DNA from 2 places in the Klebsiella sp. A52 genome. Region 1 is predicted to be linked to the other one. Evidence: predicted binding sites of a transcription regulator. Region 1 holds the regulator's gene; the other holds the start of a gene.

Region 1 (4,726 bases):
TCAGCTCACGGAACAGGGCGGCCACGTTGGCTTTGTCGGCGGTACGCTGCGAAAACCGCAAATGTGGCTGGAGCAACGTATTCCGGATTGGTTAACCCGCTGGCTGGGAGGACAAGCATGATTATTCCCTGGCAGGATCTCGATCCCGAAACGCTGGATAATCTGATTGAAAGCTTTGTGTTGCGCGAAGGCACCGATTATGGTGAACATGAACGTTCGCTTGCCGATAAAGTCGCCGATGTAAAACAGCAGCTTAAAACCGGGGAGGCCGTGCTGGTGTGGTCAGAACTGCACGAGACGGTCAACATCATGCCCCGCAAGATGTTTAACGGCTAAGCGCCATGCCCCTCTAACCGCGAGTGCCTGGCGCGATACGGCGACACACCATCACTTAATCAGGGAGTTGTTATGTCTGCCAAACATCCAGTGATCGCAGTCACGGGCTCCAGCGGCGCGGGCACCACCACCACCAGCCTCGCGTTTCGCAAAATTTTCTCGCAACTGAACCTGCATGCCGCGGAGGTCGAAGGGGATAGCTTCCATCGCTATACTCGCCCGGAAATGGACATGGCGATCCGCAAGGCGCGCGATCAGGGCAAACACATCAGCTACTTTGGCCCGGAAGCCAACGACTTCAGCCTGCTTGAACGCACCTTTTTAGAGTACGGCGAATTCGGCAAGGGCCAGTCGCGCAAATATCTCCATACCTACGATGAAGCGGTTCCCTGGAATCAGGTTCCCGGCACCTTTACCCCATGGCAACCGCTGCCTGAACCGACCGACGTGTTGTTTTATGAAGGGCTGCACGGCGGCGTGGTGACGCCGCAGCATGACGTGGCGAAACATGTCGACCTGCTGGTCGGCGTGGTGCCGATCGTCAACCTTGAATGGATCCAGAAGCTCATTCGCGATACCAGCGAACGCGGCCATTCGCGCGAAGCGGTGATGGACTCGGTGGTGCGTTCGATGGAAGACTATATCAATTTCATCACCCCGCAGTTCTCACGCACCCATATCAACTTCCAGCGTGTGCCGACGGTCGATACCTCGAATCCGTTTGCCGCCAAAGGCATTCCATCGCTCGACGAAAGCTTCGTGGTGATTCACTTTCGCAATTTGCAGGGGATTGATTACCCCTGGCTGTTGGCGATGCTACAGGGGTCGTTTATCTCGCATATGAACACCCTGGTGGTGCCAGGCGGTAAGATGGGGCTGGCGATGGAGCTCATTATGGCGCCGCTGGTCGAGCGCTTGATGGAAGGCAAAACCATTAGTTAAGGGCAAAATAAAACCCCGGTCGCCGTGCTGCCGGGGTTAGCGTCCCGCTACATCAATTCGTCTCAGGCTTCGATCACTTCGTAAGAGTGGGTGATGTTAACGGCCTTTTCCAGCATCAGCGCCACCGAACAATACTTCTCCGCGGATAAATCCACCGCACGGGACACCGCCGCATCCTTCAGCTCTTTACCGGTGACGATAAAGTGCAGATTGATATGGGTGAACAGGCGCGGCGCCTCTTCACGGCGTTCAGAGGTCAGCTTCACTTCGCAGTTGGTGACGTTTTGACGCCCTTTTTGCAGGATAGACACCACGTCAATTGCGCTACAGCCGCCCGCCGCCATCAGCACCATTTCCATCGGGCTGGGCGCTTTGTCCCCGGAGTTGCCATCCATTAAAATCTGGTGGCCGGAGGCCGACTCACCGATGAAGGTTAGACCTTCCACCCATTTCACACGCGCTTGCATAAAATTTAACTCCGCTGTTGCAATTTTCCTGACAGATTACGCGCACATAACAAATCTCGCAACGGAAGGCGACCTGGGTCATGCTGAAGCGAGACACCAGGAGACATGCGGTGAAAGCTATGCTAAAACAGTCTGGATGCTACAGTAATACATTGATGTACCGCATGTATGCTGAGGAGTTCACATTACAGGCTGCATAAATTGAGCAGCCAGCTTCCCAGGCATAGGGAAAAATACGATTGCATGCCCGGATGCCGTGTAGTGTCGGCGTCCGGAGATAGCTTATAACAGAGGATAACCGCGCATGGTGCTTGGCAAACCGCAAACAGACCCTACCCTTGAATGGTTCTTGTCTCATTGCCACATTCATAAGTACCCATCAAAGAGCACGCTGATTCACCAGGGTGAGAAAGCGGAAACGCTTTACTACATCGTAAAAGGCTCCGTGGCTGTACTCATCAAGGATGAAGAAGGTAAAGAGATGATCCTCTCTTACCTCAACCAGGGCGATTTCATCGGTGAATTAGGCCTGTTTGAAGAAGGTCAGGAACGTAGTGCCTGGGTACGTGCGAAAACCGCATGTGAAGTGGCCGAGATCTCTTACAAAAAATTCCGTCAGTTAATCCAGGTGAACCCGGACATCCTGATGCGCCTCTCTTCGCAGATGGCGCGTCGTCTGCAGGTCACTTCCGAGAAAGTCGGTAACCTTGCTTTCCTCGACGTGACGGGCCGTATCGCTCAGACCTTACTGAATCTGGCGAAACAGCCTGATGCCATGACCCACCCGGACGGGATGCAGATCAAAATCACCCGCCAGGAAATTGGCCAGATCGTCGGCTGTTCTCGTGAGACGGTTGGCCGTATTCTGAAGATGCTGGAAGATCAAAATCTGATCTCCGCACACGGTAAAACTATCGTCGTCTACGGTACCCGTTAAGTCGCTAAACGGCGTATTGCTCCGCGCAGTACGCCGTTTTTGTTTCTCCCATGTGGCGCAGGCTGATTTACCACCCGGAAGTCAACTACGCACTGCGGCAAACGCTGGTGCTGTGTCTACCTGTGGCCATCGGGCTTCTGCTCGGCCATCTGCAGCAAGGGTTGCTGTTCTCGTTAGTTCCCGCCTGTTGCAATATCGCCGGTCTCGACACCCCGCATAAACGCTTTTTCAAACGCCTGATCGTTGGCGGCTGCCTGTTTGCCGGCAGCAGCCTGATTGTGCAATTGCTTCTGGCGCGGGACATCCCGTTGCCGCTTATCCTCAGCGCGCTGGCGCTGATTCTCGGCGTGACGGCGGAAATCAGTTCGCTGCACGCTCGCCTGTTGCCGGCATCGCTTATCGCCGCCATTTTTACCTTAAGCCTGGCCGGCAATATGCCCATCTGGGAGCCGCTGCTTATCTATGCGCTGGGAACCTTGTGGTACGGACTCTTTAACTGGTTCTGGTTTTGGCTCTGGCGGGAGCAGCCGCTGCGCGAGTCGTTAAGCCTGCTTTACCGCGAACTGGCTAATTATTGCGAGGCCAAATATAGCCTCCTGACGCAGCACACTGACCCGACGACCTCCCTGCCGCCGCTGCTTACCCGCCAGCAGAAGGTGGTCGATTTAATTACCCAATGCTACCAGCAGATGCATATGTTAGCCGCCAACCAGCGTAGCGATCATAAGCGCCTGCTGCGCGCGTTCCAGGTTGGGCTGGATCTGCAGGAACATATTTCAGTGAGCCTGCACCAGCCGGAAGAGGTACAAAAACTGGTGGAGCGCAGCCATGCGGAAGCGGTTATCCGCTGGAACGCGCAGACCGTCGCCGCGCGTCTGCGGGTGCTGGCGGATGATATTCTCTACCACCGCTACCCGCGTCGCTTCCAGATGGATAAGCAAATCGGCGCGCTGGAAAAAATCGCTTATCAGCATCCCGATAACCCGGTAGGCCAGTTCTGCGCCTGGCACTTCAGTCGTATCGCCCGCGTGCTGCGCACCCAGCGCCCGCTGTACGCACGTAACCTGATGGCGGATAAAGAACGGCGCCTACCGCTACTACCGGCGCTGAAGAACTACCTGTCATTGAAATCCCCGGCGCTGCGCAACGCCGCGCGCATCAGCGTAATGTTGAGCATCGCCAGCCTGATGGGCAGCGCCCTACATCTGCCGAAGCCGTACTGGATCCTGATGACCGTGCTGTTCGTGACGCAAAACGGTTACGGCGCCACCCGCGTGCGGATTGTCCACCGGGCGGCAGGCACCCTGGCGGGCCTGGTGATCGCCTGGCTGACCCTACATTTCCACGTACCGGAGAGCTACACGTTAAGCGGTATGTTGTTCATCACGCTGCTGAGCTATCTCATCATCCGTAAACACTACGGCTGGGCGATGGTGGGCTTTACCGTCACCGCGGTATATACCCTGCAGTTGCTAACGCTTAACGGCGAGCAGTTCATCGTCGCCCGCTTTATCGATACCATCATTGGCTGTCTGATCGCCTTTGGCGGGATGGTCTGGCTATGGCCGCAATGGCAGAGCGGCCTGCTACGTAAAAACGCCCACGATGCCCTGGAGGCCGATCAGGAGGCTATTCGGCTGATCCTTAGCGCCGATCCGCAGGCCCCGGCGTTGGCCTACCAGCGTATGCGCGTCAACCAGGCGCACAACGCCCTGTATAACTCGCTTAACCAGGCGATGCAGGAACCGGGCTTTAACTCGCACTATCTGGAAGATATGAAGCTGTGGGTAACCCATAGCCAGTTTATCGTTGAGCATATCAACGCCATGACCACGCTGGCGCGCGAGCATACGATGCTAACGCCTGACCTGGCGCAGCGGTATCTGGAATCGTGTGAAATTGCCCTGCAGCGCTGTCAGCAGCGTCTGGATTCAGACGGGCCGGGCAGCGCGGGCGATGTGAATATTATGGAATCCCAGGACGGGGAAGTGTTGCGTGGGCCGCTCAGCACCCTTGAGCAGCATTTGCAGCGGATCCTCGGCCA
Region 2 (4,726 bases), 460 kb from region 1:
GTGGCGTTCGTTGATGGCCGTCAGCAGGGTATTTAGGATAGCCGGGCCGGCTTTCCAGATTTCATCCAGGAAGACGATTTCCGCCTCTGGCAGATAGCCTGCCGTTAAACGCTCATAGCGCCCTTCATCTTTGAGCGCCTGAATCGACAGCGGGCCGAAAACTTCTTCCGGCGTGGAGAAGCGGGTCATCAGATATTCAAAAGCGCGCGCCTGCCTGAAAGCGAACTTAAGGCGGCGGGCGATCAGGCTTTTCGCGATGCCGGGCGGCCCCAGCAGGAACACGCTCTCGCCGCTAAGCGCGGCCAACAGGCACAGGCGTATTGCGTGGCTGCGTTCAAAGAGCCCTTTTTCCAGGGCGGCGCTAAGTCGGGAAATTCTTTCTGCCAGTAAATGTGATTGAGCCATAATAGAGTTGCGTGCTTTGTCGTGTGTCGTTATTGCGTCGAGTATAGATGTTTGATTAGGGGTGGTAATAGCCTGAAGAATCGATTTATTTTCTTTGAGCTAAGTTAATATGGTGTCAGTTAGGGGTACGATTCAGCAAATAATCGTGCATACTGTGCGCTTTTTGTGGGCCAAGGGACTAGGCACACATTTGTTTTATAAACGAAAAGACTAGTCTATGAGCACTGATAATAAACAATCGCTGCCGGCAATAACGCTGGCGGCAATCGGCGTGGTTTACGGCGATATCGGTACCAGTCCACTGTATACCCTTCGCGAATGTCTGTCAGGCCAGTTTGGCTTTGGCGTTGAACGCGATGCGGTTTTTGGCTTTCTGTCGCTGATTTTCTGGCTGTTGATCTTTACCGTATCAATAAAATACATCACCTTCGTGATGCGGGCGGATAACGCCGGCGAGGGCGGGATCTTGACGCTGATGTCGCTGGCGGGGCGCAACACCTCGGCAAAGATGACCTCCGTATTGGTGATCCTCGGCCTGATTGGCGGTAGCTTCTTCTATGGTGAAGTGGTGATAACCCCGGCAATATCGGTGATGTCGGCGATAGAGGGGTTGGAAATTATCGCCCCACAGCTGGATACCTGGATTGTCCCCATCTCCATTATTGTGCTGACCCTGCTTTTTGCTATTCAAAAACACGGAACCGGGATGGTCGGCAAGCTGTTCGCGCCAATTATGCTTATCTGGTTCCTGTTGCTGGCGGTGCTTGGCGCGCGCAGTATTCTCGATAACCCGGAAGTTCTGCAGGCGCTGAACCCTTACTGGGCAGTGAACTTCTTCCTGCAGTACAAAACGGTCTCCTTTATTGCGCTCGGCGCGGTGGTGCTGTCGATTACCGGTGTGGAAGCGCTGTATGCCGATATGGGTCACTTCGGCAAACTACCGATTCGCGTAGCGTGGTTCTCGGTAGTACTGCCATCACTGGTGCTTAACTATTTTGGCCAGGGCGCGCTGCTGTTGAAGCACCCGGAAGCCATTAAAAACCCGTTCTTCCTGTTGGCGCCGGAATGGGCGCTGATCCCGATGCTGATTATCGCGACCCTGGCGACGGTTATCGCCTCGCAGGCGGTGATTTCCGGGGTCTTCTCGCTGACTCGCCAGGCCGTGCGTCTGGGCTATCTGTCGCCAATGCGCATTATCCATACTTCGGAAATGGAGTCCGGGCAGATTTACATCCCGTTCATTAACTGGCTGCTGTACGTTTCTGTGGTCATCGTCATTGTCAGCTTCGAGCACTCTTCTAATCTGGCGGCGGCGTACGGTATTGCGGTAACGGGCACCATGGTGTTGACCTCCATTCTGTCGGCGACCGTGGCGCGCAAAAACTGGCACTGGAATAAGCTGTTTGTCGGCCTGATGCTGGTGGCCTTCCTGTGTATCGATATTCCGCTATTCTCGGCGAACCTCGATAAAATCGTCTCCGGCGGTTGGTTGCCGTTATCACTGGGTCTGGTGATGTTTACGGTGATGACCACCTGGAAGAGCGAGCGTTTCCGCCTGTTGCGCCGGATGCATGAGCATGGCAACTCGCTGGAAGCGATGATCTCCTCGCTGGAGAAATCGCCGCCGGTGCGCGTGCCGGGTACCGCGGTCTATATGTCTCGCGCCCTGAACGTGATCCCATTTGCGCTGCTGCATAACCTGAAACACAACAAGGTGCTGCATGAACGCGTGATCCTGCTGACCCTGCGCACCGAAGATGCTCCGTATGTGCATAACGTTCGCCGCGTGCAGATTGAGCAACTGTCGCCGTCGTTCTGGCGCGTTGTAGCAAGCTATGGCTGGCGTGAAACGCCGAACGTCGAAGAGGTGTTCCATCGCTGCGGCCTGGAAGGGCTGAGCTGCCGAATGATGGAAACGTCGTTCTTTATGTCCCACGAGTCGCTGATTATCGGCAAACGGCCATGGTATCTGCGCCTGCGCGGCAAACTGTATCTGCTGTTGCAGCGTAACGCTCTGCGCGCGCCGGATCAGTTTGAAATCCCGCCGAACCGGGTTATCGAACTCGGTACTCAGGTAGAAATCTGATGTCAAAAAGCCCTTCAATAATGAAGGGCTTTTTTGTCTCTCACATCTCGATGCAATTTCCTGCCCACGCCTTGCGAAACGTTTCGATGGCGATCACATTTATCTCTTTTGATGATGGTTTTTTGCTCCTGCATTTACAATACTAATGTTAGCGAAACGTTTCGCTAGTGGAGCAAAAGAGAAAAAATGAAAAAAGGCACCGTACTTAACGCTGATATTTCTTCCGTTATCTCCCGCCTCGGTCATACCGATATGCTGGTTGTTTGCGACGCCGGGTTGCCGGTTCCCCGCAGCAGCGCGCGAATCGATATGGCGCTTACTCAGGGCGTACCTTCATTTATGCAGGTTCTGGAGGTCGTAACGACGGAAATGCAGGTTGAGGCGGCGGTCATCGCGGAAGAGATTAAAACCCATAATCCGCAACTCCACGCGACGTTGCTCAATCATCTTGAGCAGCTGCAGCAGCACCAGGGAAATACGATTGAAATTCGTTACACCAGTCATGAGCAGTTCAAAAAACAAACCGCAGATAGTCAGGCGGTAATTCGCAGCGGGGAGTGTTCCCCGTATGCGAATATTATTCTCTGTGCCGGCGTCACTTTCTGAGGTCGCCGCCATGGAAGCTTTATTACAGCTGAAAGGGATCGATAAAGCGTTCCCTGGCGTCAAAGCGCTCTCCGGCGCGGCGCTGAATGTCTATGCTGGCCGGGTAATGGCGCTGGTAGGGGAAAATGGCGCCGGTAAATCGACAATGATGAAGGTACTCACCGGTATCTATACCCGTGATGCCGGTTCTTTGCTGTGGTTAGGTAAAGAAACGACCTTTAACGGCCCAAAATCCTCACAGGAAGCCGGTATCGGCATCATTCACCAGGAACTCAACCTGATCCCGCAATTAACGATTGCCGAGAACATCTTCCTTGGCCGCGAGTTCGTTAACCGCTTTGGCAAAATCGACTGGAAAAAGATGTATGCCGAAGCGGACAAGCTGCTGGCGAAGCTGAATTTACGTTTTAACAGCCAGAAGCTGGTGGGCGATCTGTCGATTGGCGATCAGCAAATGGTGGAAATCGCCAAAGTGCTGAGCTTCGAATCGAAGGTCATCATTATGGATGAGCCCACCGATGCCCTGACCGACACCGAGACCGAATCGCTGTTCCGCGTCATCCGCGAATTGAAATCGCAGGGGCGCGGCATTGTCTATATTTCCCACCGCATGAAAGAGATCTTCGAAATCTGCGATGACGTCACCGTATTTCGCGACGGGCAATTTATTGCCGAGCGTGAAGTGGCTTCGCTGGATGAAGACCGACTGATCGAGATGATGGTTGGCCGTAAGCTGGAAGATCAATATCCGCATCTCGATAAGGCACCCGGCGCGGTACGTCTGAAGGTCGATAATCTCTGCGGATCCGGGGTGGAAAACGTGACGTTTACCCTGCGTCAGGGCGAAATCCTCGGCGTTGCCGGGCTGATGGGCGCCGGGCGTACTGAACTGATGAAGGTGCTGTACGGCGCGCTGCCGCGTAGCAGCGGTTCCGTGACGCTGGATGGCCATGAAGTCGTCACCCGTTCGCCGCAGGATGGCCTGGCGAACGGCATTGTCTATATCTCTGAAGACCGTAAGCGTGATGGACTGGTGCTTGGGATGTCGGTCAAAGAAAACATGTCATTAACCGCGCTGCGCTACTTCAGCAGGGCGGGCGGTAGCCTTAAGCATAAAGATGAACAGCAGGCGGTCAGCGATTTCATTCGGCTTTTTAATGTGAAGACGCCTTCAATGGAGCAGGCAATTGGCCTGCTTTCTGGGGGGAACCAGCAAAAAGTCGCTATCGCTCGCGGGCTGATGACCCGGCCGAAAGTGCTGATCCTCGACGAACCAACCCGTGGCGTCGACGTCGGGGCGAAGAAAGAGATCTACCAGCTGATTAACCAGTTTAAAGCCGATGGCCTGAGCATCATCCTTGTCTCTTCTGAGATGCCGGAAGTGCTGGGCATGAGCGATCGCATCATTGTGATGCATGAAGGGCATCTCGGCGGTGAATTCACACGCGAGCAGGCCACCCAGGAAGTATTGATGGCTGCCGCTGTGGGCAAGCTTAACCGTGTGAATCAGGAGTAAAAAAGATGACTACCCAGGCTGTTACTGGTCGCCGCTATTTCACTAAAGCGTGGCTGATGGAGCAAAAATCGCTGATCGCCCTGCTGGTGCTGATCGCGATCGTTTCGACCATG

The links. Region 1 encodes CRP, which controls carbon source genes, mostly activating them, when cyclic AMP is high. Its sites were predicted from a motif close to ATGTGANNNNNNTCACAT; they were not measured.
Region 2: rbsD (D-ribose pyranase) is a predicted target of CRP. The motif match lies at 2,573-2,590, and genes of this name have one in related genera.

What each region holds. Positions count from the first base shown of each region.
Region 1 is NZ_CP074437.1:1,777,104-1,781,829, reverse strand. Features, by position in the region: gene KGA69_RS08275 (hydrolase) at 1-121, shown strand, start outside; gene KGA69_RS08270 (YheU family protein) at 118-336, shown strand; gene KGA69_RS08265 (phosphoribulokinase) at 409-1,278, shown strand; gene KGA69_RS08260 (OsmC family protein) at 1,341-1,745, opposite strand; gene crp (cAMP-activated global transcriptional regulator CRP) at 2,050-2,682, shown strand; gene KGA69_RS08250 (YccS/YhfK family putative transporter) at 2,733-4,726, shown strand, end outside.
Region 2 is NZ_CP074437.1:1,316,009-1,320,734, reverse strand. Features, by position in the region: gene ravA (ATPase RavA) at 1-405, opposite strand, end outside; gene kup (low affinity potassium transporter Kup) at 623-2,491, shown strand; gene rbsD (D-ribose pyranase) at 2,678-3,097, shown strand; gene rbsA (ribose ABC transporter ATP-binding protein RbsA) at 3,108-4,613, shown strand; gene rbsC (ribose ABC transporter permease) at 4,619-4,726, shown strand, end outside.